Regions from separate parts of the Paenibacillus sp. BR2-3 genome, predicted to be linked through region 2. Evidence: riboswitches for the same ligand, from Rfam matches in the RefSeq annotation. Region 2 holds a riboswitch; each other region holds the start of a gene.
The links. A riboswitch is a leader RNA that binds a small molecule or an ion and turns the genes downstream of it on or off. The one in region 2 is predicted to bind thiamine pyrophosphate.
Positions count from the first base shown of each region.

Region 1: linked by a shared signal. The riboswitch ahead of thiC (phosphomethylpyrimidine synthase ThiC) and the one ahead of PaeBR_RS01770 (ABC transporter substrate-binding protein) in region 2 are both predicted to bind thiamine pyrophosphate.
Region 3: linked by a shared signal. The riboswitch ahead of PaeBR_RS18420 (thiamine phosphate synthase) and the one ahead of PaeBR_RS01770 (ABC transporter substrate-binding protein) in region 2 are both predicted to bind thiamine pyrophosphate.
Region 4: linked by a shared signal. The riboswitch ahead of PaeBR_RS15685 (ABC transporter ATP-binding protein) and the one ahead of PaeBR_RS01770 (ABC transporter substrate-binding protein) in region 2 are both predicted to bind thiamine pyrophosphate.

Region 1 is NZ_CP126311.1:724,774-732,543, reverse strand. Features, by position in the region: gene PaeBR_RS03495 (AAA domain-containing protein) at 1-708, opposite strand, end outside; gene thiC (phosphomethylpyrimidine synthase ThiC) at 1,072-2,856, opposite strand; TPP riboswitch at 2,965-3,070, opposite strand; gene PaeBR_RS03485 (methyl-accepting chemotaxis protein) at 3,141-5,264, opposite strand; gene PaeBR_RS03480 (zinc ribbon domain-containing protein) at 5,418-5,681, opposite strand; gene PaeBR_RS03475 (DUF554 domain-containing protein) at 5,708-6,412, opposite strand; gene PaeBR_RS03470 (NAD-dependent malic enzyme) at 6,417-7,770, opposite strand, start outside.
Region 2 is NZ_CP126311.1:361,682-369,451, forward strand. Features, by position in the region: gene PaeBR_RS01755 (ABC transporter ATP-binding protein) at 1-395, opposite strand, end outside; gene PaeBR_RS01760 (ABC transporter permease) at 413-1,174, opposite strand; gene PaeBR_RS01765 (MTH1187 family thiamine-binding protein) at 1,171-1,464, opposite strand; gene PaeBR_RS01770 (ABC transporter substrate-binding protein) at 1,488-2,561, opposite strand; TPP riboswitch at 2,722-2,832, opposite strand; gene PaeBR_RS01775 (hypothetical protein) at 2,900-4,342, opposite strand; gene PaeBR_RS01780 (MFS transporter) at 4,416-5,630, opposite strand; gene PaeBR_RS01785 (pyridoxamine 5'-phosphate oxidase family protein) at 5,742-6,182, shown strand; gene PaeBR_RS01790 (ArsR/SmtB family transcription factor) at 6,310-6,675, shown strand; gene PaeBR_RS01795 (CPBP family intramembrane glutamic endopeptidase) at 6,908-7,165, opposite strand; partial or broken gene PaeBR_RS01800 (cadmium transporter) at 7,391-7,585, shown strand; partial or broken gene PaeBR_RS01805 (YiaA/YiaB family inner membrane protein) at 7,719-7,770, shown strand, end outside.
Region 3 is NZ_CP126311.1:3,808,135-3,815,904, forward strand. Features, by position in the region: gene PaeBR_RS18395 (amidohydrolase) at 1-1,180, opposite strand, end outside; gene PaeBR_RS18400 (MerR family transcriptional regulator) at 1,275-2,285, shown strand; gene thiH (2-iminoacetate synthase ThiH) at 2,346-3,473, opposite strand; gene PaeBR_RS18410 (thiazole synthase) at 3,505-4,272, opposite strand; gene thiS (sulfur carrier protein ThiS) at 4,357-4,560, opposite strand; gene PaeBR_RS18420 (thiamine phosphate synthase) at 4,591-5,199, opposite strand; TPP riboswitch at 5,321-5,425, opposite strand; gene PaeBR_RS18425 (transposase) at 5,517-6,956, opposite strand; gene PaeBR_RS18430 (DoxX family protein) at 7,482-7,770, opposite strand, start outside.
Region 4 is NZ_CP126311.1:3,287,998-3,295,767, forward strand. Features, by position in the region: gene PaeBR_RS15660 (Fur family transcriptional regulator) at 80-553, opposite strand; gene PaeBR_RS15665 (S-layer homology domain-containing protein) at 728-1,105, shown strand; gene PaeBR_RS15670 (amino acid ABC transporter ATP-binding protein) at 1,107-1,859, opposite strand; gene PaeBR_RS15675 (amino acid ABC transporter permease) at 1,874-2,542, opposite strand; gene PaeBR_RS15680 (amino acid ABC transporter substrate-binding protein) at 2,569-3,417, opposite strand; TPP riboswitch at 3,680-3,782, shown strand; gene PaeBR_RS15685 (ABC transporter ATP-binding protein) at 3,788-4,657, shown strand; gene PaeBR_RS15690 (ABC transporter permease) at 4,632-5,411, shown strand; gene PaeBR_RS15695 (ABC transporter substrate-binding protein) at 5,420-6,442, shown strand; gene thiM (hydroxyethylthiazole kinase) at 6,439-7,263, shown strand; gene thiD (bifunctional hydroxymethylpyrimidine kinase/phosphomethylpyrimidine kinase) at 7,294-7,770, shown strand, end outside.

The DNA.
Region 1 (7,770 bases), 360 kb from region 2:
GCTATGGAACTCCGCTTCCGTATCGGACGGAACAAGCCGGAATTCCGGAACATCTGGATCAAAGATGAGCTGAGCCTTCTGCATTAACAACGGGTGGTGAATTTTCTCCGGCAGGAGATCCCAGTGCAGGAGGCCATCGGCGATCATAAGCTCGACAGCATCATTCTCACGTTCTATCCAGGAGTGGAGGGTATATAAATTCTCGAACAGCTTCTTCGTTTCACGTACAGGCTCTTCCGTCCGTTTCCATTCACCGCGTACCTTCAGCCATTCTTCCCAGGAGCGTACTCTTTGTTCATCCTGATCGAATCTTTCCTGAACCGGCTCATACTCCCCTGTCTCTTCGTTCTCCACATAAGTTTCGAACCGTTCAATGAACCGCGGCTGCTTGTGGATCTTCTCCCATTCCGGCTCCAGCCAGCGTTTGAGCACTTCTGGCGGCTCCGGGCATGGCGTAAGATCAGGCTTTCTTACCGTTAACAAAACATCCGGTATCGGGTCATCTATCCTTTCGAAAGGGCTCCGTCCGTCCACAAAATCACAGATAATACGAGGATCAACAGGCAGGTCCGTTAGCTGCAATGACCATAGATGCTTCGAAATTTGTTTTTCGACCGGTTGTTTTAATTGGTTCAGTGCCTGTAGATGCGTATATACCTGAATCAGCTTCTGTCTAACTATCTTACGTTGCTCCCCTAACACTTCCATAAATGATTCTCCTTCGTCCAATTATGACAAAAGTCCCGTTTTTTGAACCTATTATAATACAAACCCCTCTAGTTAAATACCAAATTATTCATAAACGGGGATGAGATGAAATTTAAAGGGCTCCAAAGCACCGGATTAGATGGAGAAATTCCCGTTAAAGCGGGAGAATTTCCAGTTACTTCACCTACTGCTGGGTAGACGCTCCTTCTGCTTGGTGCAAGAATTTAAGTAACAAAAAGAAATCGCCCTATGGAATGGAGGTACCACCCAACCATTTCAAAGGAGCGATTTTGTATTATTAGGTCAGCCAGTATCCCAATATAGTCACATACAATTTTAGTTTATAGTCAAAATATTCACGTTCTACTTATAAATCACGCTTCCGCCTTCTTTAAACTCCACCGCTTTCTCTCGCATCCCCGCAGCGATAACCTCTTTCTCCGGCTGCTCTTGCTCCAGCCCATCCTGCTGTCTCGCCGTATCCCGGATATCATGGGAAATGCGCATGCTGCAGAACTTGGGTCCGCACATGGAGCAGAAATGAGCGGTTTTGGCTCCTTCTGCGGGAAGGGTCTCATCGTGGTATTCAAGCGCCCGCTCCGGATCAAGCGACAAATGGAACTGGTCCCGCCAGCGGAATTCAAAGCGAGCTTTGGAAAGCGCGTTATCCCGGTCCTGTGCACCCTTGTGTCCCTTCGCCAAGTCGGCGGCATGGGCCGCAATTTTGTAGGTAATAACGCCTTCCCGTACATCATTCTTGTTAGGCAAACCAAGGTGCTCCTTGGGGGTGACGTAGCAAAGCATTGCCGTGCCGAACCAACCGATCATCGCCGCTCCAATCGCAGAGGTAATATGGTCATAGCCGGGTGCAATATCCGTTGTCAGAGGACCGAGTGTGTAAAAAGGAGCACCATGGCAGAGTTCAAGCTGCTTATCCATATTTTCTTTGATCAGATGCATCGGCACATGGCCCGGACCTTCGACCATCACCTGAACATCATGCTTCCAGGCCAGCGTTGTTAATTCTCCCAGCGTCTCCAGTTCCGCAAACTGGGCCTCATCATTGGCATCTGCGATGGAACCCGGACGCAGCCCGTCTCCCAAGGAGAACGCAACATCATAAGTCTTCATAATCTCGCAGATATCCTCGAAATGCGTGTAGAGAAAATTCTCCTGATGATGAGCAAGGCACCATGCCGCCATAATCGATCCACCCCGTGAGACAATACCTGTCATTCTTTTGGCGGTCAATGGAATATAACGAAGCAGCACCCCGGCATGAATAGTAAAATAGTCCACTCCCTGCTCCGCCTGCTCGATCAGCGTATCCCGGTAAACCTCCCAGGTTAGGTCCTCGGCCTTCCCGTTCACCTTTTCCAATGCCTGATAGATAGGCACCGTCCCAATAGGTACAGGAGAGTTGCGGATAATCCATTCCCGGGTGGTGTGAATGTTTTTGCCGGTCGAAAGATCCATGATGTTATCCGCGCCCCAGCGGATAGCCCATCTCATCTTCTCCACTTCTTCCTCTATGGACGAGGACACGGCGGAGTTGCCGATATTCGCGTTGATCTTCACCAGGAAATTCCGCCCGATAATCATCGGCTCGCTTTCCGGATGGTTAATATTTGCCGGAATGATGGCACGACCGCTGGCTACCTCATCTCTAACAAACTCTGGCGCAACATTTTCCCGGATCGCTATAAATTCCATCTCGGACGTAATGATGCCTTTGCGCGCATAATGCAGTTGGCTGACATTCCGGCCTTCTTTGGCTCTCAGCGGACTCCGCTGCAACCCCGGAAACACCTCCACCTCCGATTTACCTGTAGCATTCCCGTTATCCTCAGGTTTGATGGCTCTTCCCTCATAGGCCTCCGCGTCCCCCCGCTCCCTGATCCACTGAAAACGATGGGGCGTCAGCCCCTGGCGGATATCGGTTTCCGCTTCAGGGTTGGTATAAGCTCCGCTGGTATCATAGACACGAACTGGGGCATTCTCCTCTTCTCCGGCAGTACCCGAAGTTCGGCTTAACGTAATCTCTCGCATAGGCACCTGAATATCCGGCCGTGACCCCTCCACATACACCTTATGACTTCCTGGAAAAGCAGACAAATCAACCGTATCCTTCTTCTCTTGGCTTGGCATCTTATTTCCTCCTATTAAAAGTATTATAAATAAGAGTGCGCGCTAAAAAAGCCGCTCCACAATGGAGCGGCTTCTATCCATAAACGGCCAAGGCCAATATGAGAAAAAAAGGGTCCGACTCCACTTTCCTACGCTGGTATGATCCAGATCAGGTTCAAGGGTCCGGAAATTCATTTTCCCGTCTCAGCCTATTCAGGCTCCCCTAGTGGTTTCTTATTTAATTAGTTATAAGTTACAGAGAAGTCTAGCATTTGTCAACTGATGATAGACATTTGCTTTAACCGCTATTCAAGAGTAAATCTGCCCAAGTCATCCTGCAGTTGCAGCGCATTGCTGCTCAGGGTTGCCGCCGAGGCTTGAATCTCCTGCATGGACGCGAGCTGCTGCTGTGCGCCTGCGGCAATCGTCTCCGCTTCACCGGCATTTTGACGGGAGATAGCCGCAACCTCGCTCACCGATGCGCTTACCTGCTGGCTGCTTGCGGACATTTCTTCAGCAGCCGCCGAGACCTCCTGTATTTGCTCTGTAACCAATTGAATAGCTCCCATAATGGTATCAATGGAACCATTCGCCGCATGAATGGACTTCAGTCCGTTGTCAGCTTCCCGAGATGTTACTTCTACTGATTGGATGGACTGATCCACCAGCCCCCTGATGTGGCCAATAACCTCGGAGATGGACTTGACGGATGTCGTTGTTTGTTCGGCTAATTTGGATACCTCCGATGCAACGACCATAAATCCGCGTCCATGCTCGCCGGCTCTAGCCGCTTCGATGTTGGCATTTAGCGACAACAGCTGTGTTTGGGAAGAAATATTAACAATAGCCGCTACAATAAAATCGATTTGCTCGGAGAGTTCTCCAAGCTGCCCGATGACTTTGCCCGAGTCTATGACGGAAGACTGGATCGTACGCATCTGATCGACGGCAGCTTTCAGCTGTCTGGCTCCCTCCTCGGCATTCTGTACCGCGTGGGCTGCAGAGCCGACCACTTCACCGGCATTTTCTGCAATACGCTGCACACCAATAGCCATTTCAGTCAATGCACCGGATATTTCGCCGGATGCTCTATTCTGAATCTCATTTCCGTCTGATACCGACTGAATCGCCTTGGCGATATGCTCCATAGCCTGTGCGGATTCCGTGGATACAGCGGTTAATTCCTCAGAAGAAGCCGTTAACTGCTCGGAAAGGTCCTGATTACGTCTCAGCAGCTCGTTAAGCGAGTCATTAATTAAATTGAAAGAGGTTCCGATATCCGCCAATTCATCCTTGCTCGCAACCGTTAATTTGCCCGAGAAATCCCCTGCTGCCATTTTTGACGCTTTCCCTTGTATAAGCTGTACGGTCACTTTTACATTCCGGTAAAAAGCAATATAAAAAAGTACAATCAGAACCGCGGCGGCCAATGTAATGGCTAGAATCGTATTGCGGCTATTTTCCAGATGACTGATTCTCCCGCTTAATAAGTTGAAGAGCGTATCAGAATCTGCGGCAAACAAACTGGCTATATCATTTACTGTCTTCAACCCTTCCGGATAGAACTCTTCGGGCTTCATCGACAGTTGTGTATCCTTGATCAGCTTATCATTGATAAGGGAAACAAAAGCCTTGGTGGAGGCGAGGGATTGATTGCCGGATTGATCCAGCTCGGATTTCCAAGCGGTGTTGGAATCATAGATATGTAGTAAGGAGGTCTGAATGCCTTCTCCTGCTGTTTCCATTTGGCTTTTAATTACATTCACATCCATTTTTTCGGCTTCACTGATTTGGTTTCGGATTAATAATTGGTTCCCCATCCCGAGAACTCGTCCGGTCAGCTCAATGAGATCCGGCGCACGGTTAACCATAATATCCATCATATAAAAGGAATCAAGCTCAGGGTCCAGGGTCAGCTTGGATTCATCTGCTGTATCTTTTATAAGCTTCCCGGCCTTTCCGATAATCCCGGTGTGACGTGAGAGGCTTTCTTCCAGGGTCAACTGCTGAGTATCCGCCTGAAGTTTCTCCCACTCGGGCTTCAATGCTTGCAGCGCAGCCGCCGTACGGGAAAATCCTGTTTCTGCAATATCGGTACCAGCGCTGCTGATTTGCTTTTCGATTTCCTGCTCATTTGCGGCAATCTGCGCTTTAGCGGTTTCATCCCCATTTATATACGCTTCCACAAGTGCTCCGTGCTGTTGGAACTTAAGAAGCAGCGGCATCACGGACTGGATGGCTGTAACCCCTTTCCTCTCTTCACGTGCAAATCCGATATCGCTCTGAACCGCCTGAAGCCATAAACCGAGCACCAGAACGAGGGGCACCGCAAAAAGAATGCTGGTTAGAATAAACTTTTGTGCATACTTCAGACGCGACATTACAAAAGTAAACGGAGCCAATAGCCTTAAAAATGAACGAAACAACATACATAACCACCTTTTATTTTTATGAAAAATTAATATATATGCATATTATCGTATAGAAAGCGCTATCAATAAAAGCTCTTTGGAAAATTTCTCATAACACAAATAACCGCCACCTAAAGCAGATGGCAGTCATCGCGTTCATATTTCATTCCTTTACTTCGCCCAACGCTCCAGCTTGGGGATATTCCGTGTAAACACACCTGTCAGAAACCTTGGGAAGCCAAATTCGACCAGCTTCTGCTTGACTCTTTCCTTCATCTGTTCTTGCGTGAGATCTGGCAGTGTAAATTCGCCATTCTGGTAGCAGTGGCTGCAATACTTTTTGCTTTTACTGCCGTCCTTCTCAGACCCGCCCCGCTGTTCGTCACGGGCTAACGGCATGCCGCAGCTTTGGCAGTTCTTGTGTTCCTTTTCCATATTCGTCAGGCTCCTCTTCGCTTCTATCACTGGATTGCATATAGTATTGAAACTAGCAGTACAGCCACTAGTATTCCCGGAAGAAGGTTGGCTACTTTGATATGGGTGATCCCCAGCAAATTTAGCCCTATTGCCGCAATCATAATGCCACCGGTGGCCGTAAGCTCGCTAATACAATTATTCATTAATGCATCAGGAATAAATCGGGTAATCTGTGTGGCGAAAACCGCAATAGCCCCCTCATACAAAATGATGGGAATCGCCGAAAACAACACCCCTACCCCAAGTGTAGTCGTTAAAATAATCGCTATAAATCCATCCATTATAGCCTTCGTGTACAGAATATCATGATTGCCTTTAATCCCGCTATCCAAAGCACCGAGAATACCCATGGCCCCGACGACAAACACCAGGCTGGCTGTAATAAATCCTTGAGAGATGCTCCCCGGTTCATTCGAGCCGATTTTGTTCTCCAGCCAGTGTCCCACAGCGGTAAACTTATCCTCCAAAGCGATCCATTCTCCGATAACAGCCCCGATGACGAGACTTAGAATAACGATCAGGAAATTCCCGCTTTTAAATCCCATTTGGATTCCCAGGACGATGATGGCCAGCCCGATTCCGTTCATTACCGTTTGTTTCATACTTTCCGGTATACGCCGCAGCAAACGCCCCAATAACGTTCCGAATACCACGGTTACTCCATTTACTAATGCCCCTAGCAAAACCATTACTTCACCTCTCCGATGACTCTCCTACAAAAAAATCCGGTGGCACACGCCGGGCCTGACCCGTCAAAATTGCTGCCCCAATCACTGCAATCCGCACCATTTCCACTACTTTGTCATTAAAAATACTCGGAATGATATACTGCTCATTCCGTTCCTCCGGCTGAACCACAGCAGCAATGGCTTTGGCAGCAGCCAGTTTCATTTCCAGATTCACCGACCTGGCTCTGCAGTCGAGAGCGCCGCGGAAAATACCGGGAAAGCACAGAACGTTGTTGATCTGATTCGGATAATCGCTTCTTCCGGTAGCAAGAACACGGACGTACGGTTCCGCCAGTTCAGGCTCAATTTCCGGATTGGGATTCGCCATAGCAAACACGATACTGTCCTGAGCCATACTTTTCACATGATCAACCGTCAGGATGCCTCCCCCGGAAACGCCGATAAACACATCCGCGCCATGGATGGCTTCGGTCAAACCGCCTGCTCTGCCTTCCGGGTTCGTGACCTCTGCGAGCCGCAGCCACTGCGTATTGCTGTACGCTTTCCCTTGTCGGATGATTCCCTCGCGGTCAACAGCAACGATATGGGTTGCGCCCGCCGCCAGCAGCAGATTGCAGATCGACACCCCCGCCGCGCCGATGCCGACAACGATAATTCGGGCCGTCTCTATGGATTTGCCGACAACCTTAAGCGCATTTAGCAGGCCCGCAAGCGCTACAATCGCCGTGCCGTGCTGGTCGTCATGAAAGACAGGGATGTCCAGTTCAGCGGCAAGCCGACGTTCAATCTCAAAGCAGCGGGGCGAAGCGATATCCTCCAGATTAATGCCGCCGAAGCCGGGCGATACCGCTTTAACAATACTCACAATCTCATCCGGGTCTTTCGTATTCAGGCACAGTGGAAAAGCGTCAATCCCGGCCAGCTGTTTGAACAGCATAGCCTTGCCCTCCATCACCGGCATCGCCGCCTCAGGTCCGATATCCCCCAGACCCAGGACAGCCGTTCCGTCGGTAACGACCGCTACCGTATTGCGCTTCATCGTCAGTGAGTAGGCCTTATTCGGATCTTCTGCAATCGCCGTACACACACGGGCAACGCCGGGGGTATAAACCTGTGACAGATCCTCCCGGTTCTTGATCGGCATCTTGGGCATAATCTCAATCTTGCCGCCAAGATGTGCCAGAAAGGTCCGGTCCGATACATTGATGACCTTGATCCCCGGCATATCCGACAACTCACGGACAACCTCTTCATTCCCCGCATCCTGCACATTCACCGTGATATCCCGGGTCGTTACCTCCTTGCCCGCACGGATAACGTCAATGGCTACTATATCCCCGCCGGCCCCCGCTATCCGG
Region 2 (7,770 bases):
TCACGAGGCGCACCCTTAATTTCACCGGCGAGCCGTACGTTATCTTCGATCGTCCGCCAGGGGAAAAGCGCGGGCTGCTGCGGCATATAGCTGATCTCTCCGCGCTGTCCTGTTACTATATTTCCATTCATTCTTATAGTTCCGGCATCCGGTTGCTCCAGACCTCCGATAATATGGAATAAAGTGCTCTTCCCGCAGCCGGAGGGGCCGATGATGGAGACGAACTCCTGCTGTTCCACTTTAAGCGAAACGTTATGGAGTACACTCGTCTTGCGGCGGCGGTGCGAGAAAGCCTTGGAAATGCAGCTTACTTCAAGAGCGGGAGGTGCTGCATGAGCAGCCGAAGAGCCAAGGGCGTCAGCAGCTCTATGTTGAATAGGGGTCACTTGAGGCATATCAGGCATCTTCCTTTCTATGCATTGCGGCGCGGCTTCCAGCGTACCAGCCATTTTTCCAGCAGGGCGATGATCGCAAAGAGCACCAGACTGAGCAGAACAATGATAACAATAGCGACGAACATCCGGTCTGTGCGATAGGCCGACTTCTGCAGGAGCATGTAATACCCGATCCCTTTATCAGCGCCGATCCATTCGGCGACGACTGCGCCCATTACCGCATAGGTTGCCGATATTTTCACCCCGGAGAACAGAGAGGGCAAGGAAGAAGGCAGCTCCAGCTTGGTGAAGATTTGCCACTTCGTCGCACCGGCCATCTTCATATAGTTCATCATGACCCGGTCGCTTTGCGCCAGCCCCCCCATCGCAGCCACAGCTACCGGAAAGAAGCAGACCAGCGTAATCAGGACAATCTTGGGCAGCAGGCCGAAGCCGAACCAGATCACGAGCAGCGGTCCGAGCGCGATGGAAGGGACATTCTGGCTCAGAATGAGCAGCGGATAAAAAGCGCGTTTGGCCCAGGGCAGCAGGTGCAGCAGCAGCGCAATGACTAGTCCTACACCCGTGCCGACGGGAAAGCCGATCAGCGTGAGCCGCAGCGTGGCCAGCGTATGGACCCAAATGCCGGAGGCGTTGCCGGATGATTCCCGGGCGATATCGGCGGGACTTGGGAGTATCCAGTCTTCAATATGAAATAGAGAAACCGACAGCTGCCATATCGTCAAAAAGAAGATGACCGCCACAAGTGGCGGCCATATTTGCTTCCAGATTGAGCTCACGGCCGATATTTCTCCGTCAGTTTATCCATGCTGATCCCGTTCGGGTTATGGGCAATTTTGATCTGCGAAATGACGCTCGGGCTGCCTGCCTCAATCAGTGCCTCATGCATCTGGCGGACCACCTCAAGCAGTTCTGTAAGCTCCCCCTCCATCGTTGTATCCAGCGGGTTCACCTGATGCTTGACACCGGATTGTTGAATAACCTCGATCGCTTTGTCAACATATGGGATGGAATCTTCATTGTTCGGGGTTTTCGGAATGACCTGAATGCTTAGCAGTGTATTAGCCATGATCATCAATCCTTTCCGTTCTTTTATGGAGTATCCGGCAAAAAGTCATTCGTAAACGTGCCCGGAACATCCAGCGGCTTATCCAGCAGCTTCAGCCCGTACATCCAGTCGGCGTAATTCTGCCACACCTCAGCCTTTTGCTCGCCCCAGCGCGGAGCATCGTCCTTATATTTCGGGCTGAGCCATTTCTGGCTGGCCAGGACCAGCTTTGCATCCAGATCAGGAACGGCTTTGCTCAGGACGGCTGCAGCCTCTTCCGGCCTATCAATCGCGTACTGGTACCCTTTCGACGTAGCTTTCATGAACGCTTTTACCAGCTCCGGATCATCGGCAATCTGTTTCTCGCTCGTCGTCAGGACAGGAGTATAATAATCCAGCTGAGGTGCGTAATCCTTAAGGTACAGCATGTCCAGCGGCTCACCGCGCAGCTCGGCTTCAATGCCGGTCCAGGCGTAGAAAATCCAGGCGAAATCAATATCGCGCTTCACGGCTGTGAAATAATCGGCTTCCCCGATATTGACGAGCTTAACCTTCTTCACATCTCCGCCCTCGGGGTCCATGATCGCTTTCAACGCCGCTTCTTCTGCAGGGGAACCCCAGCCGCCGTAGGTTTTGCCTTCAAAATCCTTAGGTGACTTGATCTTGCGGTCCACAGGCGCGGCAAATCCTGATGTATTATGCTGAATAATGGCTGCAATAGAGACTAGAGGCACACCTTGCAAACGTGCCAGCGTCAGACTCTCCTGAGCGCTAATACCGAAAGCGGCTTCGCCCGAGGTAACCATGGTATCGGCACCGGCTGCTCCCGGCTGGACGATTTCAACATCCAGTCCTTCTTCCTTGTAATAGCCAAGCTCTTGGGCTGCGTAAAGACCGGTATGGTTGGTATTCGGTGTCCAGTCGAGCGCGACTTTAATCTTGGTGAGTTCCTTTGGCGCATCCGTTGCGGTTTCAGGAGTAGATTCCGGCGCAGTTCCACCGTTTCCGGCATTGCTCACTTTATTGTTGCCAGAATTTCCGTTATTGCTGCCGCATGCGGCAATTGCGATGACCAGCACGCAGGTGAGGCATAACATCAATACTTTTTTGACTCCCATTTTCTCTTCTCTCCTTTGATGTAGCGGATATACCAGGCTGAGCCTGGTATATCCGGATAAGTCCCGTCTTCATAAAACGATTGAAAAAATCCGAAATACCAAAAAAAGCGCCCCGGGTGATCGGGACGCTGCAGGCGCATGATTAGCTATGGTCACAAGGACCAGGACTTATGGCGTTTCCTACGCTGGCATTATCCAGATCAGGTATAAGGGTCAGTATCTAATGGAATACACTCTCAGCCGGCCAATTCCAGCACCCCTGCTTTGTATGAAGTTAACGGTTACGGTGTATTATAGACGCCTGCCCCTGAATTGTCCAGTAGCCTTAGGCACTATGATTAGTCCTCCCGGTGGAGTCTTTTTTTACGGCGGTTCCGTATTCCTCTCCGCAGCTCCCTCAAGGTAAGAGAGAGACTGACCAGAATACCGCTCATCGTAACGAACAAAGCCAAGTACTGGAAGGGGGAGTACTCCAGCATTACTTTCCAGTCGATCTTGGCCTTCAGATCCTCAATGACTTGATTCATACCATAAATACCGCTTATAACCGTGTATACAGTGAGAATCATAAGCAGATTATCGCGGCGTTTGGCCTGAAATTTGTCCTGATACTGAAACAGATCGTCGAGCGTCATCTTCACTTCACCGAACAGAGCGTCATTGCCGTATACCTTACGCAGCTGAAAGAAGATTTCCCGGCCCTGTGATTGCGAAATCAGCTCCAGAAAATAAAATTTGGCCGAGAACCGGTTAATGGAATAGATCAGATTCTCAATCTGCTCATAATCGTTGTCAATACGAAGCCGGGAATGCATATTGGCCAGCTTGAGCAGCACGATTTTGTGGAAAATGCTTAATAGAAACCCATAATAATATTCTCCGTACATTTCGTTGGCGAGACTGACGGCTACCTCATGCCGCGCCCGTGTCATACAGCAAAAGGTTTGCTCGTTGGTCATGTAATAGGTGTCCGGACCCCAGCGGTTGTAGGAGTGACTGCTGCAATACTTCTCGATGTAATCTGTGTCGCTGGCACTCATATAAGGTTGTCCTTTAGAGTCGATCCCGTCAATTTGCGAGGCCTTATATCGGATGTTGATGTCAAGCTCAGCGTCTTCTTCAAATTCGTAAAAGGCCTGCACAAGCATTCTTTCATCTACAAAAAAGGGCAGTGTTTCAAAGTAGGCGCCGCTCAGCTCCGAGGAATCCAAAAAGGAACGGAGGCCGGGAGTCAGTTCATTGAAAATGAAATCCTCTACCTGCTTGAAGATGCGATTACCGCAATGGATATGTGTATGTGTATCCTTGCTGGACACGTCCTCCAGTGTGCGGAAACGGTCGGCGAACTCCAGGGCCAGGCTGAACGGAAGCTTGTCTCCGCCGAGTTCAACCCGAATGGTCACGAAGCCAAGCTGAAACGGACAAAGGAACACATCGGTTGATAATACCCGGAAGGGCAGAGTATTCATTGGCATTTCCAGCAGGCAATCCAAAGCGTCCACCCGGGAAAAGCGGTGAAATGAATCCTTGTCGTTCTTTCGGGGAAACAATACATGCGCTGCAAAAGGCATATAGGACCGTTCCATATTTTCGTGGGACACGCAATAGCCTTCTCCGTAATAAGCGTCCTCCAGCTCCCTTTTATTCAGATAAAAGCGAGTGAAGCCATCCTTCTCCAGCTGTTGCCCCAGCTCTTTGGTCTCTCCCTCTTTAATGGAGAATGGAAATATAAATTGCAGAAGAGCTGTTTGTAATACAGGCTCGGAAGACAGCTTGTCCATGATTGATTCCCCGCTTTTATATTAGATAGAAGTCTGATTATAAATTACCCTAAAAACGCGGCAGTGATTATCCTCAGAGGGTAAGCCTCTTTTGAACGGAAGAGCGTCCCGGGCTGATTCTCCAGGCGGCAAGGCTGAGCAGAAACAGAACGGCGGCAAAAGCAGCCAGCAGGCCTGCAACCTGGGCTACCTCCAGATGGTCCATGGCCCAGCCTGTGAGCAGTGGCAGTATAGCGCCGCCTATTCCTCCAGCTGCAATCATTATACTTGGGGTCGACTCTTCAGCGCCGGGCAGCAGCTTGCTGGAGAACACGAGAGCTATGGAAAATATTCCGGACATGAACAGCCCGAGGAGAGCGATTACTGCAAAGGCTGCAAAGGGGTGACTCGCGAACGGGAACAGGGCGAAAAGCAACAGAGTTACGAAGCAACTGCCCAGCACGTAGACACGGTAAGAGATTTTCTCGGCAATTAATCCGGCGAATAATCTCCCTGCTGACATAGCCAGCCAGAAGAAGGTAACGGTCAGTGCAGCCCCAGACTCGCTCATGCCCAGCTTGGCGATAAAGATGGCAGGCATGAAGTTGACCAGACTCATCTCGGTTCCGACATAGAGAAAGAAGAATACAATGAACAGCCCGAGCATGCCCCATTGTTTCCCCGCATAAGGAGAACGCTTGATCGATTTATTGGAGATACTCGTCTCCTTATCGCGTCGGGATGCACGTTCGTCAAGCACAGGCTGCAGATTGCCGAAGTGTCCTTTCCCCCAAAAGAACAGCGAAATCAGAGTGAAGGCTGCCACAATCAGGAATGAGACTCTCCACCAGCCGGCGGCAATGAGGGGGCTTGCGATCAGGGGCATTACGAGTGCACCCACACCAAACAGCACCTCAAGCCGGCTCATCGCGACGGCGGTTCCCTTGGTAATCGCTGCGATAATTATTGTTCCGATAATGGCCTCAATCATGCCAAAGCCAAAGCCTGCGGCTACAGCGACAACATACATCCACTCCCAAGGTGGAAGAAAAGAATAAGCGATCTCAGCACCCAGCAGCAGCCCCGTGGCAATCAGGATGGCTCCGCGTTTACCGAAACGCCGGTTCAGCAGCGGGGAGACGAGCACGCCTGCAAGGAACCCGGCGAATTGGCTGAAGATCAGCTCGCCTCCGGCACTGTAATTTTGATCATAATGATTCAGTAAAACGGGAAGGATAGAACCGAGCACAACATGGGCCAGTCCGATGACGAAATAAGAAAGACAGCCAATCCAGATCAGTTTTTTCATGGGAGAGCTCCTTCTAGGGTGGTTTATGGACAACGTATTTATGATAAATCTAAACTGCGGGTGTGGATATATAATTTTATATTCACATAATGAAAGGGGTTATTTTCGTTCATGGATAACAAACAGTTGGAGAACGATATCATCAAGGCGCTGGATGACAACAAATTCGGTTCCTTAGGCACCATTGAAGCCGGCAACAAACCCAAGGTTCGATACATGGCGGTATTTCATGACGGATTAAATATCTACCTGGCTACCGACCGCAAGACACATAAGGTGGCAGAGCTGAAGGAGAACCCCAACGCCTGTCTTTTGCTCGGATTCGAGGCCGGTGGCAGTAAGGATCAATTGGAGATCGAAGCTACGGTTGAAGTCACTAAAGATGAGGCTTTGCGTTCCAAGGTGTGGAGCAAGGAACTGGAGAAATGGTTCCAGGGACCGGATGATCCCGACTATGTTATTCTTGAGCTTACACCGACACGTATCCAGTTTACCGGCAAGAATAAAGAACATGGTGTATGGGAGAAGCAGGCTGTTGCGTCAGGGAAATAACAGGTACGCTAAAATAAATAATATATGAAGTGCCCCGAATGGACATTGAAAGCCGTCTTCCCTATAATTTAGGTGAAGATTATGTAGGGCCGGCGCTGCCGGAAGATTCATCGGGGAGGGCGAGAACATGGAACCAGCAGCACTAGAGGAATGCGACAATACATGCAAAGGTTCGGAGCTGGAGCCGGATACAATGAAGTTGATCCTGCCGGACAGAGGGACAACCGACAAAATGGCGGAAATGTTCAAAGCATTGGGTGATCCGACGAGAGTCCGGCTCATTTACGCCTTGTCCCGAAGAGAATTGTGTGTACACGATTTGGCCGTTATTCTGGATATGGGGCAGTCAGCGGTTTCCCACCAGCTGCGCTATTTGCGGAATCTGCGGATCGTCAAGCGGCGAAAAGAAGGCAAGACGGTATATTACTCATTGAACGACGCGCATGTCGAGCAGATTTTCTTGCAGACGCATGAACATATCAGCCACGAATAAATATTGTTAAAAAGAAACAAGAAACTGTCCTTAGGCTGTCATTGCCGAAGGACAGTTTTTTTGTTTCGGGGAAATCGTCTACAGTTAGCTTGCTTGATTCACACCTGTGGACATGGCCGGCTTTCTTAAAGACAAGGCGAGCCAGACGGTCTGGGCGGCCAGGACGATGAGGATGAATATATCGTATCCAATATAGCCGCTGCTGTTATCATTGCCCACAAACTGAATCAGATTATGTACGAAATGGAATAGAATCAGCGGAATGATATTGTCGTTCTTCACCATCAGCAGAGCCAGCACACATGTGTGTTAGGGAGAACAGAAGGCTTGAGGTAATGACAGCCGTCTTAACCCCTTTGGGAAGTAGGGTCTTCAGAATCAAACCGCGATAAATACTCTCCTCCACAAAACTAACAAGAAGGGTGAAGAAGATAAAGAACAGCACCTCGGACACACGAATTTCCTGAAATCCCTTCAAACCAATGATCATCAGGACAAGCAGAATAGGAGTGAAGTATTTCCATTCTCGGGGAGAGATGCTTGTAAGGGACCTGAACCCGAGCCCCACCCACTTTTTTTTCAAGGTAAAGTACACGATCAGCGTCAGAGCAATGGGGATAAAAGAGATCAGTACAGGTGCGGTATACGTAAGTTCGTTAATTGTGGCATAAGCTCCTGCTGCAAACACAGCCAAGAGGAGAAGCACCTCGATGGCATAGCTAAGCGTACACGGATGATCGTGTGGCAAAATATTATTTTTGCACTGGGCGTTAAGGCGATCTTCCTGCTGCTTGGCGCATTTGGAATTGCAACGATGTGGGAAGCTGTTTTCTCAGATGTAGGCGTAACAGTGCTGGCTGTACTAAATAGTGTCCGGGCATTGAAGGTAACGGATATATCCCGTTCCTGAATAGGCAGGGCCTGTCCCATAACCCATTAACATGGCTGTGGGCAGGCCTTTTTTTGTGAAAACAAGGAATGACAGGAATAATTACTCTATAGTAAAATATTAGATAATAAACTATTTTATTGAGAAAGAGGCGATGAATCTGGAATTGCAAACGACTACATCAGTTACACCTCAGAGAAGGACGA
Region 3 (7,770 bases), 1.6 Mb from region 2:
TTGTATCTACATCCCCGCCATTGGCGCTATAAGCAAGGAGAGAAGTGAGATTATGAGCGGGCTGTAAATGAGGCTTGTTCAGGTCGATCAAGATCAGGTCGGCTTTTTTCCCTATTTCAAGAGTTCCCGTTTCATGGCCAATATTCAGCAGCTTTGCGCTCTCCACAGTCGCCATTAGGAGAGCCTGGTGCGCCGAAAGCCGGGTGGGGTCGCCGTAATCCACCTTTTGCAGCCAGGCAGCGGCTTTAATCCCTTCGAACATATCCACCGTAGTTGCACTGCCTGCCCCATCCGTTCCTAATCCCACGGTAATTCCCAGCTCCATCATCCGGGATACAGGCGCAATTCCGCAGCCCAGCTTCAGGTTGCTGACCGGATTGTGGGATACTCCGCCGCGCATTCCCTGCAATAAGCCCACATCTCTGCGGTTCAAATGCACACAGTGTGCAAGAAGTACATGGCTCTTCTCAAACAAGCCATTATGGTATAAATATTCGGTTGGAGTCATATTATACTTATCGCGAATCTGGACGACCTCTTCCTTCGTCTCCGCCAAATGGATGTGAACGGGGATATTTCTCTTTTCCGCAAGTGTAATAACCTCTCTTAGCGGCTCCGGCGGACATAGATACGGAGAGTGCGGACCGAGCATGGTCGTAATCCTCCCTTCTGCTCCTCCGGTCCAGGCTTCAATCAAATCCAGAGCTTCAGATAACCGGCGCCCCCCGTCCTCCTCCATAAAAACGAGCCCTCTGGTAAGCGAAGCCCTCATCCCGGTTTCTTGTACAGCAGCGGCAATCTCATTCATATGAATGTACATATCGGCAAAAGCAGTCGTCCCCGACCGGATCATTTCAGCCATGGACAGCTTCGCACCCCAATAAATGTCCTCGGGAGTCATCCGTTCCTCTGCGGGCAGCATTTTCTTTTCCAGCCAATCCATGAGCTTCAGGTCGTCCGAGAATCCACGCAGCAGGCTCATTGGCGTATGCTGATGGGCATTGATCAGTCCCGGCATTGCGACCATACCACTTCCATCGATAATCTCATCCGCCGGAGTATTGATTTCCGGGCCGATTTCCGAGATGATATCTCCATTAATCAAAATATCACCTAAAATAGGTGCCTCATCTTGCTCCTTCATAGTGAGAATGGTTACGTTCTTAATCCGAATTTTCATAGCTATACCTCCAAATGTATATGTGATTGAACTACACAAGGGTAAACCCTCCCGTTAGGAGAAGGTCAATAGAGATTCCTGGAAAGGTGATGACATGAAGATCAAAGAGGCTGCGGATAAGCTCAAAATTTCGGCCAGAGCGATCCGCTTTTACGAGGAAAAAGGCCTGATCTCCCCCTCCAAAAGGGATAATACATACCGCGACTTTAGTGAAAAAGAAATCTGGAGGCTGCAGACGATTATTTCTCTCCGCGAAGCGGGCATGCCGGTGGAGGATATCCGGAAGGCGCTGCTTGAAATGGAAGGGCAGGACCATGAGGAGCTGCAATACTACCTGGAGCTTCAGCGCTCCGTTCTGTTCGGGAAGTGGGTGGAACTCAAGCATGTCATTGATACAACCGACTATATGATCGATATGGTTAAAAAGCAGAAGGCGCTGCCGATTGACGACATCTACGCGCTTGCCGAAAGCTCACGGAGACTGCGGGAGCACCGCAGCAGCTGGCAGGATAAATGGAACTTTGACATGCGTGCAGGTATTCATGATGAATATGTATCGAAGGAAACTTCGGAATACAAGGATTATGAGGCCGCACTTGGACTGACTGTCCAATGGCTGGCGCCGATCAGCGGGGAAAAGGGTCTCGACATCGGTACAGGAACCGGTAATTTAGCAGGCAGGCTGATGGCACTCGGCGCAGCTATGGCCGGTGTCGATCAGTCCAAGGAGATGCTTAAGCAATGCCGCCTGAAATTCCCGGCCTTGGAAACGAAGCTGGGCAATTTCCTGGCACTGCCCTATATGGATGGCCGGTTTGATTTTGCCGTATCCACCTTCGCCTTCCATCACCTTTCAGAGAACCAGAAAATGCTCGCCATCGAGGAAATGCGCCGGGTACTGAAACCTCACGGACGAATTTGCATTACCGATTTAATGCTGGCCGATGAGGAAGCGGCTGCTGTATATGCCAATGGAGCAGGTACGGATGAGCAATATGGTTCCTTAACCGGCCTCCTTACCTTATTTGAAAATATGGGGTATATTACGAAACATCAAAGGATTAATGAGCTGCTTCATATCGTGTATGCAGTGCCGATCAGGTGAGTTGAAAAGACAAACCCCTCCCAAAATCGTTTTTACGATTTCGAGAGGGGTTTTTAACCCTTATAAGGCAGAGTGAGCGTCTGGCTCCGTTAATATATCCCAGTCCTTGAATACCGGCTGCAAGCCATTCGTATACAGCATCTCTGTAATTTCCCGCACACTCCGGCTGTCTGAAATTTCAAATTGCGGGGTACCGCCTTCGCTCGTATGTCCGCCTACTTCAGTAGATACGCCCGCTGACATCTTGGTGATGCCCAGATGAATCAGATGATCGCGGAGACCGGCAGGCTCTCTGGTGGACAGCGTAATACCTGATCTCGGCAAAAACAAACGGTACGCCAAAATAATCTGCACCAATGTGCGGTCGGATACGTCGCACTCCGGATTGAACTCTCCCAGGTAAGGACGAAAGCGTGGAGGAGACAAGCTGATCTCGCAGTCCGGATAACAGTCCTGCAGATACCGGGCATGCATCGCACTCAGGAATGCCTCCTGCCGCCAGTCATGCATACCGAGCAGGGCGCCGATGTTAACCGCACGGAATCCGGCCTGGCAACCGCGTTCAGGAGCATCGATCCGGTTGCGGTAATTTCTTTTTGGACCCTTAACATGCAGCTCCTGATAAGTTTCCTGGTGATAAACTTCCTGATAAAGAGTTAATCCGTCCACACCCGCCTGAAGCAGTTCCTCATATTCAGCAGTTGCAAGAGGGTTGATTTCAATACTGACCGAGGAGAAGTATTCACGAAGCACCTCCACACAGTCCTTGATATAAGAAACAGGATTATCCCGGCGGGATTCCCCGGTCAAAATCAGAATATGGCGCAAGCCCGTGGCGGCAATCGTCTCTGCCTCCCTTCTGACCTCCTCCAGTGACAGTTTCTTGCGCGGAAAGTCGTAGATAGAGCTGAAGCTGCAATAGGTGCAGTGATTCACACAGAAATCGGCCAGATACATCGGTGTGAACAGCTGCATCGCGTGTCCGAAATGCGAACGGGTAATCCGCTGCGCTTTCTGTGCCATCTGCTCCAGAAAAGGTTCGGCGGCCGAAGAGAGCAGCGCCAGCAAATCCGCTTCGTCCAGCCTATCCTTACCCAGTGCCCGCTTCACATCCTCCGCCCCGTACCCCTTCCACAGACTTTCATATGGATACTGCTCCAAGCGGGTCAGCGTTTCATAAAAACTCATGGTTAATCCCCCATTCCTGATGTCACCCGGATCAGCCCAAAAAGCCTGTCAAAGGTGAAGATGCAATAGCTGCTTCTTCTACCGGACCGAGCCCGGCCAGATACGCCTTGCGGCCCGCCGTGACAGCATCACGGAAGGCTTCCGCCATTCCCAGCGGGTCACGGGCCGTTGCTATTGCTGTATTCAGCAGTACTGCAGCAGCACCCATTTCCATGGCTTCCGCCGCTTCGGAGGGCCTGCCGATACCGGCGTCTACGATAATGGGAAGGTTCACTTCTTCAATGAGGATTCGCACCAATTCTTTGGTTCTAAGGCCGCGATTCGTACCAATCGGTGCTCCAAGCGGCATCACGGCAGCTGCACCCGCATCTCTTAAACGCAGAGCGGCCGATAGATCCGGGCTCATATACGGGAGTACAACAAAGCCTTCGGCAGCCAGGATTTCCGTAGCACGGATCGTCTCCAGATTGTCCGGAAGCAAATATTTCTGGTCGTTAATGACCTCGATTTTGACCCAGTTTCCCAGGCCGGCGGCTCTTGCGAGTCTGGCGATGCGCACGGCTTCCTCCGCCGTACGCGCACCGGAAGTATTGGGAAGCAGCGTCATATGGGACGGAATATGGTTCATGATATTCTCTTCTCCCCCAGCCGTGTCCACCCGTCGAAGTGCTACCGTAATAACCTCTGAGCCGGAGCGAGCAATGACTTCCGGGATTAGCGTATTGCGGCTGTATTTGCCGGTTCCAATGAACAGCCGGCTGGATAAGGCGGTACCGCCGATTAGTAAAGGGTCTATCATAAAATCAGCCTCCTTGAATACCTTTTTTCAATTCAAAAACCTGATCGAACAGTAAGATTAAATCAACAAATGAAGATGTCAGTGTCAGCCTCCGCCTACAAAGTGTACAATTTCAATACGGTCACCATCAGAGAGATGTGTCTCCCCATAATTTTCCTTGCTGACAAACTCCCCGTTGAGCTCAACAATGATCATTCGCCGGGACCACTCGGAACTGCTGACCAAATGATCCAACGTTCTGCAGGTATCGGAATAATCACCTGGAGTCCCGTTAATAATCAGCTTCATCCATACTCACCTCCTTTGCCTGTGGAATGCTTAAATCGCTTGAATCGAAGCCCGATAGGCTTTTGCAGCAGACAAAGGATCTGCAGCACCGCATATGCCGGACATCACCGCTATGCCTGCTGCCCCGTTCTTTATGATCCGGGCTGCATGATCAGGCTCGATCCCGCCTATGGCAATTACCGGGACGCGGCTGTACCGGACAGCCTCAGCCAGCATTTCCAGTCCGCGCTCAGGCTGTCCCGGCTTGCTGGCCGAGGGATACACATGTCCAAACAGGCAATAATCGGCTCCCTGAGCAGCTGCTTCTGCTGCCTCCTCCGGCGAGTGGATTGACCTTCCCAGGCGAAGGCGAGGTGCCAGCATTCGGGCGGCGGCAGGATCAAGACTGTGCCAGGCCAGTTGTACACCGACAGCCCCAGCCGCCAAGGCAACATCAATCCGGTCGTTAATGATTAGCTTGGCCGCCGGGATGCCTGCCTTCAGCATGGACTCCGCCGCTGCCAGAAGCTCCCGGGCTGAGCGATGCTTTTCCCGCAGATGAATAAAATCCAGCAGGGAGTGTACAGCCGCCGCCTTTTCAATGAATTGGGATAACGGGAGCTTTCCGTCTGAGATCAAATGGATTTCGGCTTGCGCCATACTCAACCTTCTTTCTGTCGATACATCTGTCTAGACTCCTCTTTAACGCAAAAAAACTGCCCCCGCGAAGGAGGGCAGTCGGAATCTGTAAAGGAATAAGGCTAAGGGAAGCCTGGTTACAGTCATTCGTTCTCCACTTCCCTCCGCTGGTATAAACCAGATCAGGTTCAAAGGGTCCGGACCCGCATACGTCCGTCTCAGCCTTTCGGCACCCCTAGTGTCAATAAAATATGTAATTGCTGCTAATGAACTTTATATTAGCATAATATACCTTATAAAACATCTATTAATACTGGACAGTGAAAAGTTCTACAACTTTAAGAAGCCAGAGAATCGTGCTCAACATGAGTGTTCTCCTGCTTGGATTTAATTATTTTCGTTATGGATAAGTGCGGATTTTGCACAAACAAGCGAAAAATAGACTTGCGTAAATAAGCGGCAACGGTAGCCTCAGACACCACGGCATGGGACGGCGTACGCAGATAGCGGAAAAACAGCCCCGGCGTCCGGCCTGAAAAATGCAGGCTAACCAGCTGCAGCAATCCCATCGCGATGCACTGGCACATCACGAATCCCTCGATCGCCTGAAGCGTCCGCTGAATTCGCTGCCGGTCTTGTTCGTCCTTTACCGCTTTGAGTGGGTGAGCTTCCTCTTTTTTCAGAAACCGGTTCAGCTTCGGCATGGACTTGCTCCAGAAGCGGTAGCCGAAGGCGCCGATGACCTGCTTCATTTCCCGAAACGTACACTCGATCTTGAAGCGATAGCCATACAAGCGGATGATGTCTGTGGCAGCTAAGGTCAGATCGGTACTGACCAAAATGGAGGGGCGGCCCTGATGCACCACCAGCACAAAGCGCAATTCCTGATACAAGCCCTGTCCCCAAAGCAGATCCAGGCATAGAAATTGCACCTTCTCTTCTTTGCCATACAGGGGAACGGTGGCGGTTTGAAAATCGGCAGCGCGAGTCGTGAACCACTCCTTCAGTTTGACCGCCTTGCCTTTTTTCGCCGGTCGGCCACGTCCTGGCTTCTTGGCCGCAGGGCGTTCATAGGCCACCACGTTGGATTTGGCTTTCGTCACCAGATGCATCCGGGCTTCGGAGGCGAGATGGCACGCCTGCAACCGCTTCAAGGCCGGAACCGACAAGAAGTAACGATCCAAGAGCAACAGCGCTTGACCGAAGCCTTTCGCAGCCTCGAACCCTTGTTCAATCATCTGAACGACGTGGGAAGGCGGCTCCGGCTCGTTGTCCGCTTTCTTCCAGCCCAGGATGGTCTGGACGCCGTCTTGCAGATTCATGAACAAGGGCAAGCAGAACCATTTCCGGGAATCGCCGACCAGAATGCCGATGGCCCCAAACAGGTGACCGAAAATATAATTGCCCTTGGAGACGTTTTCGGATTCCTGATGGAGCTTCTTGACGCCCGGCATCCGGCGACCTTCCTTGGCTTGCTTCATGCCATCGCCGACGAGTACCACGCGATCCTGAATCACCAGCAGGGGCGCAGACTGGCGAACGACCTGAAGCCACATCCGCCGTAAGGATGACGGAGACCAAGCCGAAGAACGGAAGAAGTGAATGAGCGTCTCATAGCAGCCGCCATTCAGGGAGAGGTCCCGAATCACAGAAGTCACGCCCAGATGGTCGGAGCGCAGCATAAAGCCGATGACCAAAACAACGAACCACTCGAAAGTGGCTTGTCTGGAGAAGCACGAACGGAAGGGAAGTAAAAGTTCATTCACGTATTTGAGCATAGGTATGGTCAATCGCTCGGAAATGAGGTACACTTTTTGTCGTAACCCATTTAGCGATTGGATCTCCTTTCTGTGTGAGAACTAAAAGGATACCATACCATCGTCTGATTGGGTTATTTTTCTATGTTACGATTTTTCGACAAGAACTTTTGACTGTCCAGTATTAATAGAGGTATTTAGAAAATAACCATGGACTCACAAAACGAAAAGATTTCATAAATAAGGGGCTGTCCCCATGCCCATCAAGTTAAGAACAAAGAAAAGGAACAGATGCTACAGTTCGTCACTTGATCCAAATGAAATTTCAAATTTCTAGGCAGCAGGTCGAAGCTTGTTTTTTCATGGCATCATGTAGAGAAAGAAAATATTCTTTTAAGATACAAAATGGCAATATGGAAGATGGATTTCCACGTTTTAAATAAGATCTCGAATGGCCAGCGTTTAGGGAATACAGGTCATGGACATGCTCTTTTTTTAAGTAGATGTCAGGGGAATTGGTCATGTAGACATGAACAAGCCACGGACTTAACCCGCAAAGAGGACCGCCGCGAGAAACACGAGCTGCAGCAATGTTCGGACAAGCAGCCTAGGCGTAGGTTTCCCGCCGATAGTTAATCTTTCCCGGGCTGCCCGCACATTGGCGGGGAACATGGCCACCAGCAGAACCGCCAAGCAGACGGAAGCCGCGCGGGAGGTAGCGGGGAACAGAATACCGACGGCTCCCGCAATTTCCAACCACCCGGTGGCCGTCACGATCCAATCTGGCTTCGGAAAAGCCACCGGGACCATCCGGATGAGGTCAGGCCGTCTTTTT
Region 4 (7,770 bases), 2.1 Mb from region 2:
CAACATTAAAAGGTGACACGATAGGCTCTCATGTCACCTTTTAATTTATTGCTATAACTCATGACACCTCAAGTGCTGCTTATGATACCGCTTCGCTTTCCTTTTCCCTTTTACATCCGCTGGACTTGCAGGTATTATAGGAGCCCTTGAAATCCAGACGGTGATCCGTAACGGTAAATCCATATTCCCGCTCTAGACGATGCTCCAGTTCAAGCAGCCAATCCTCCTTAATTTCTTCCAGCTTCCCGCATACGTTGCAAATCAAATGATGATGCATATGTTCATGCACGCCTCCGCGCAAATCATAACGGGCCACCCCGTCGCCAAAATTCATTTTCTCCACAATGTGAAGGTCGCATAACAGCTCCAGGGTTCGGTACACTGTCGCCAGTCCCAGATGCGGATAGCTGCTTTTGACGATCATGTATACTTCCTCCACACTTAAATGGTCCTGCTCATGATCAAGCAAAACCTGGACGATGGCTTCGCGCTGTGACGTTAATTTATAGTTTTGTGCTGCAAACTGCTGCGCAATATGTTCAATTGGGTTCATAATCTTCTCCTACTCTAAACGATCAGATATAATTAGTAATCGTTACGAAATAAGCATAACAAAATTAACCACGGATGAAAAGAGGCTACTCGCTGCTGCAACATTACCACTTTCGACTTCGTTATAGAAGATAAGAATGCCGTAGTGCCTAATCCTATTACGAGGTGAATTCATATGAACATGAAAAAAAGTGCATTGACCGCTATAACAACCGCGTCTCTTCTCTCCTTCTCCCTGGGAGGACAAATCTTCGCCGCAGAAGGAAGCTTCAAGGATCTCGGCAGCGTGAACGGAAAAGAAAAAATAATATCCTTAAAAGATCAGGGATTAATCAAAGGTGTTTCGGCTTCGCAGTTTTTGCCACAGAACAAAGTAACCCCTTCTTACCAAGGCAGCATCCAACGTTCATTAAAATACAATATCACCACTTTGGATGCCTCCGGGAAGTTTAATCCTAAAAGTGAAATTACCCGCGCTGAAGCAGCTATTATGCTGTATAACGCGCTGGAGTATCTGAAATCCCACTCTGTTGAAACTCCGTTTCAGGAGTAAACTATTCCGCTTCCCCGCTCAGCCGGTTAAGAAATTGCCGCGCGCGGGGACTTTTCGGATTCACCAGCACATCCTCGGGCGTTCCTTCTTCCAATATATTACCCTCGTCCATCAAAATAAGGGTATCCGCCACATCAGCGGCAAACTTCATCTCGTGGGTTACAATCACCATGGTCATTCCTTCAGCAGCCAGCTGCTTAATTACCTTGAGCACTTCTCCTACCAGTTCGGGGTCAAGTGCCGACGTGGGTTCGTCGAACAGCAGCACCTCCGGTTCAACGGCCATCGCACGGGCAATGGCTACCCGCTGCTGCTGTCCCCCGGACAACTGGTGCGGATAGGCCTCCGCTTTTTCCCCAAGGCCAACCTTCTCCAGCAGCGTCAAAGCACGTTTCCGCGCCTCTTCTTTAGAGCGCTTCTGGACGGTCACCTGGCCTTCCATCACGTTGCCGAGGGCTGTCATATGGGGGAAAAGGTTGTAGGATTGAAAAACCATGCCTGTTTTTTTACGCAGCTCCAGAACTTTATTTTGCGGGATTCTTCTGGAGTCTGTAAAGCTTAGCTTTGTATCACCGAGTACAATGCTCCCCCGGTCGGGTACCTCCAGCAGGTTGAAGCAACGCAGCAGCGTCGTTTTTCCGGAACCGGAAGGGCCAATAATGACAAGTACTTTTCCATGCTCCAGCTTCAGATTAATACCCTTCAATACCTGCAAAGGGCCGAATGATTTATGCAAATCAGAAATTTCAATCAAGCGAATCTTCTCCTTTAGCTCGCAGAATATCGGTCAAGCCGCTTCTCCAGGTAATTCTGCAATGCGGACAGTACGGAGCTGAACAGCAAATATACCAGACCCGCTTCGCAGTACAAAAGCAGCGGTTCGTAGGTTGTAGCTACAATCTGCTGTGAAGTTCTGAACATTTCCGTATAAGTGATCGCTGCTGCAAGAGATGTGTCCTTAACCAGACTGATGAAGGAGTTGGCAAGCGGCGGAACCGATACGCGTGCAGCTTGCGGCAGTATAACCCTGCGCAGAGCCTGGCCTCGTGTCATTCCTACCGAAAATGCTGCTTCCCACTGACCTTTATGTATGGAAAGAATGGCAGCACGTACTATTTCCGAAGCATAGGCCCCGACACTGAGCGAGAACCCGATAACGGCAGCCGTGAACGGTTCCAGTATAATTCCGATAGCAGGTAATCCGTAAAAAATAATAAATAACTGCACCAATAACGGAGTTCCCCGAATGACCCACACATAGAAACGGGCGATCAGCTTCGGAAGAGTCCAAGAGGACAGACGGACAAGTGCGGTCAGCACGGCCAGCAGTAATCCCAATGCAAAAGAAACCAGTGTCAGCGGAATGGTAAAAGCCACCCCGGCTTTAAGCAGGGGCAGCAAAGAATCAATTAGTATCTGTATTTTACGGTCATCCATTGATCAGACATCCTTTTTGGCATCTATTATTTGGAAACGTCCTCCCCGAAATATTTCTCAGAGATTTTCAGATAGGTTCCGTCGCTCTTCATTTCAGCCAGCGCGTCACTGACAGCTTTGACCAGTTCGTCATTGCCTTTCAGGAAGACTGCTGCGCTTTGAGAGCCCTCGGCAATTTCATCGACCTTCTTGATCTTCACATCGGGTTTTTGTTTCTTCAGGTCCAGAAAAGACAAACCGTCATTTACCGTTGCATCGATCCGGCCCGAGGTCAGCAAATCGATAGCCTGATTGAAGCCTTCCGTGGCTACGATTTCCGCACCGTTCTCACGTGCAATGTCCGACAGGTTGCTGGTGAGAGATTGACCGGCTTTTTTGCCCTTTAAATCCGCAAAAGTCTTAATGTCTTGGTTATCTTCACTAACAATCAGTACGGCTTTGGAAACGATGTACGGATCGGAGAAATCATATTTAGCTTTACGATCTTCCGTGATCGATACTTCATTGAAGATAACATCGAACCGCTTCGCATCCATACCGGCAAAGATACCGTCCCATTGTGTTTCAATGAACTCAGGCTCCACGCCAAGGCGCTTGGATACTTCCCGGGCAATCTCGACATCAAAGCCCGTAAGCTTGCCATCCGAATCATGGAAGGTGAACGGTGCATATGTACCTTCCGTACCAATCCGCAGCTTGCCGCTGGCTTTAACGGCTTCCAGGCTATTGGACTCAGCCGGCGCTGCAGTAGCAGCCGCACCTTCGTTAGCTGCTGCCGATGGCTCAGCAGTTGTATTGTTGTTGGCATTATTGCCGCAAGCGGCCACAAGCACCACAGTCAGCACGAATAAAATCATTAAACTAAATTTTTTCATTTCAATTCCCCTCTCTTATCCTTATCTGTATAGTGCGGGTTGTTCCCGGTAAAATGAATAGTACACTGTCGTGTCAGGTTCGTCAATACCTTTTTTCCGATTATAACCATCGGATTTATCGAATTAGGTAAAATTCCTCCTGTCCTTCACATTTATACCAGCATATTTATCTTACCCAAAAGTGGCTAAATGCCCCCGGCCTTTTACATATCTTTAAGTTATGGTATATTTAGAACCAATTGCGAATTCAATATTGACCTGTTTATTTCACTAGGGGAGTCTGATGACTGAGACGGTGCTTGAGCTCCGGACCCTTGGAACCTGATCTGGATCATACCAGCGGAGGGAAGTGGAACCGGACTTTCAAGTGATGCATATTCATGCAGACTGGAATTTGTGGCCCATTCATTTCCTTCGGAAATGGATGGGTCTTTATTTGTTTAAAGGAGGCAAGTCAGATACGAAAATGATCTCCATTCATGAATTATCCTACTCTTTTGGCACATTGCTGCAAGCCCCTGTCTTCTCCGGGTTGTCTTTGAAGGTTCAGCAAGGAGAGTTTGTCTCTGTCGTCGGTGCCAGCGGTTGTGGAAAAAGCACTCTGTTCAAAATCATTGCCGGGCTTCTGGAACCTGCTAGCGGAGAAATATTCATGCATGGCAAACCCTCCTCCACACGCACCCGCTTAGGAAAAATTGCTTACATGCCCCAGCAGGACCTGCTGTTGCCCTGGAGGACGGTATTGGATAACTGTCTGCTGCCCTGGGAAGTTAACCGGGTCCGCACCAAAGCGGAGACGATCACTGCAATACGGGAAACGCTGGAGCATTTTGGACTGGCCGGAATGGAGAACGCCTATCCGTGTGAATTATCGGGCGGAATGAGGCAACGGGTTGCTTTTCTCAGAACGCTAGTAACCGGAGGTGACCTCATGCTGTTGGATGAACCCTTTGGCGCACTCGACGCGATGACCAAACGGGAAATGCACAGGTGGCTTGTGGAGCTGTGGGGCGGACTGGGGAAAACGGTGCTGTTCATAACACATGATCTGGAAGAAGCAATACTGCTCAGTGACCGGATTTACGTGATGCATAACAGAAGTCCTGATGGTTTCCTGCAGGAAATGACCGTAGATTTACCGAGACCCCGGCGATACACCATGAATTACGAACCGCGGTTCCTGAACCTGCGAGAGGATTTGGAGCGAAGATTGTATGACACGAACACGAACTCTTTTTAGGAAATGGCTTTGGAATTACAGCGCTTCCTTCCTTCTGTTCTTATTCCTATTGGCGGCTTGGGAGACGGTCGTGCGTGCCGGGTGGATTCCGGCCTTTATACTTCCTGCCCCTACCTCCATTTGGAGAGCTCTGGCAGAGAACAGAAAGCTGTTATTTGGACTGCATTTACCGGCTACGCTGCAGGAGGTTTTACTGGGATTCATTCTATCCGTGGTCCTGGGATCGCTGCTCGGTACCGGTATGCATATGTCGCGTATGGTTGAGAAAGCTTTATACCCTTTTATCATTATTAGCCAGACCATTCCGCTGATCGCTTTGTCTCCTGTCTTCATTTTTTGGTTCGGTTACTCCCTTGGGGGCAAGGTTGCCGTCGTCTTTCTGACTGCTTTTTTTCCGATTGTTGTAGGTTGTTACGATGGACTGCGCAAGGGCGCAGATCGTTACAGAGAGTTGCTGATGACTATGGGCGCGAACCGCTCACAACTGCTGGCAAAAGTTCAGATTCCGCTGGCGCTGCCCTCCTTCTTCTCCGGACTAAAGTTAGCCATGGTGTATTGTGTGATCGGAGCAACCATTGGCGAATGGCTGGGCGGCAGCAAGGGGCTCGGTTATTTCAGCCGTCGTATGGCGGGCAACCTGCAGAGTGATGATATGTTCGCCGCCGTTTTTCTGCTATCTGCACTCGGACTTGTTCTGTTCATGCTTCTCGTACTATTAGAAAATATTATTCTCAAGAAAAGAGGTTCCTCCTAATTATGAAAATGTTGAGTAAATTAAACAACCCTGCTTCCCTGCTGCTTCTATGCCTGTTCCTTTTCCTGAGCGGCTGTTCTGCCTCATCCAATTCTGATTCCAAAAACTCACTCCCTACAGAAGCCAGTCCGGCTCTTCACAAGCTTACGCTGATGCTGGATTGGTATCCGAATGCGGTGCATTCATTATTTTATGTGGCTGAACAGAACGGCTATTTCGCAGAGCAAGGTTTGGATGTGGACATCCGGATGCCTGCCGACGGCAATGATGGTCTAAAGCTCGTTGCGGCGAATCAAATCGATCTGGCTCTGAGCTATCAGCCTCAGGTGCTTATGGCACGCGGGGAGGACATTCCCGTTCAATCTATCGCTGCTATTGTCAGACATCCGCTCAACCACATGATGGTTCCGGCAAACGGAGATGTACATAGCCCTAAGGATTTGGCCGGCAAAAATATCGGCTACTCCTCCATTCCGCTCTATGAAGCTATGGTCCGCACCATGATAAAGAACGACGGCGGTGACCCGCAGTCTGCCAACCTGATCGATGTAGGCTTTGACCTTATTCCGGCTGTATCCACTGGAAAAGTGGAAGCTATTATGGGCGGATTCATTAACCACGAGGCGTTGATCCTGGCTAAAGAGGGGCATCCTGTAACCTCCCTCAATCCGACAGACTATGGGGTACCCGACTATTATGAGCTTGTGCTTGTCGCCAGTGAACAAGGAGTACAGGAATCGGAAGATGATTTCAAAAAATTCATGACCGCCATCTCGAAGGGTCAACAGTTCGTACAGGAGAATCCGGAAGAAGCGTTATCTATATTGCTCAAGCATGAAGATCAAACCTCTCCACTGGACCAGGAAATAGAAAAGAAAAGCCTGCAAATCCTGCTGCCGCTTATGGATGCGGGTGATCAGGCCTTTGGCTATCAGGACCCTGCGTCCTGGGAGAAGGTTCATCAATGGTTAACCGAAAATGGACTGCTTCAGACTGAAGTAAAGACCGAGGAATCCTACATTAACCTATAAGTAATAACCTTTCAGGAGGAAATAAAATGACATATTTATCAAAGGTACGCCAGAAAAACCCGCTTGTTCACAACATCACCAACATCGTGGTCACTAACTTCACAGCGAACGGACTGCTCGCACTGGGAGCCTCCCCTTTTATGGCGGATGCGCACGAGGAAGTAAAGGATGTCGCCAAAATGTCCGCTGCAGTGGTTCTTAACATTGGAACACTGAACGATCATACGATTCAAGCGATGCTGCTGGCCGGACAATCGGCCAACGAACACGGTGTGCCTGTTGTACTTGACCCTGTGGGTGCTGGAGCAACAGCCTACCGCACGGACGTCACGCACAAGCTGACAAGTGAAATGCAGATTACAGCCCTGCGCGGCAATGTAGCCGAAGTTGCCCATGTGGTTGGCGCGAGCTGGTCCATTAAAGGTGTGGATGCAGGAGAAGGTGAAGGCGATGCAGTCACCCTCGCTCAACAAGCCGCGCGCAAGCTCGGCTGCGTAGTCATCATTACCGGCAAGGATGATATCATTTCTGACGGGGACATCACCTACATTGCCAGCAACGGTCACCCCATTCTGACAAAAGTAACTGGCACAGGCTGCCTGCTAAGCTCAGTCGTCGGAGCTTTTCTGGCTGTAAGCGGCGGTGCTTGGCTGGAAGCGGCTGTGGAAGCCATCTCCTTCTATGGAGTTGCCGCTGAACTGGCTGCCGAATTAACGGCTGAGCAAGGGCCGGGCAGCTTTCAGATTGAGTTACTGAATCAATTGGCACTCCTGACTCCGGAAAAGTATCAAGAGTTGTCCCAAATTAAAAGGCTTGCCTAATTAATCAGCCCCCTCTAAGGAGAAGCATAGATGAAAATATATAAAGCATTGACGATTGCCGGCTCGGACAGCGGTGGCGGCGCGGGCATTCAAGCCGATCTCAAAACCTTTCAGGAATTGGGCATCTACGGGATGTCAGCCTTGACCGCGGTAACCGCCCAAAACACGTTAGGTGTGCAGGGTGTCTTCCCGCTAGAGAAAGAAGCGATAGCGCAGCAGCTCGATTCTATCGGCGATGATTTGGAGCCGGATGCTGTAAAGACAGGAATGCTGTTCAGCGCGGACATTATTCGTATCGTAGCGGCAAAAGTACAGCAATATGGATGGCGTAATCTGGTCGTTGACCCAGTTATGGTTGCCAAGGGAGGCTCCAAGCTTTTACAGGAGGAGGCCGTACAAGCTTTAATTGATCATCTGCTTCCACTGTCCCTCATAACAACACCGAATATCCCGGAGGCCGAAGTTTTAACCGGCATGAGGATTTCCAGCTTGAAGGATCGTGAAGAA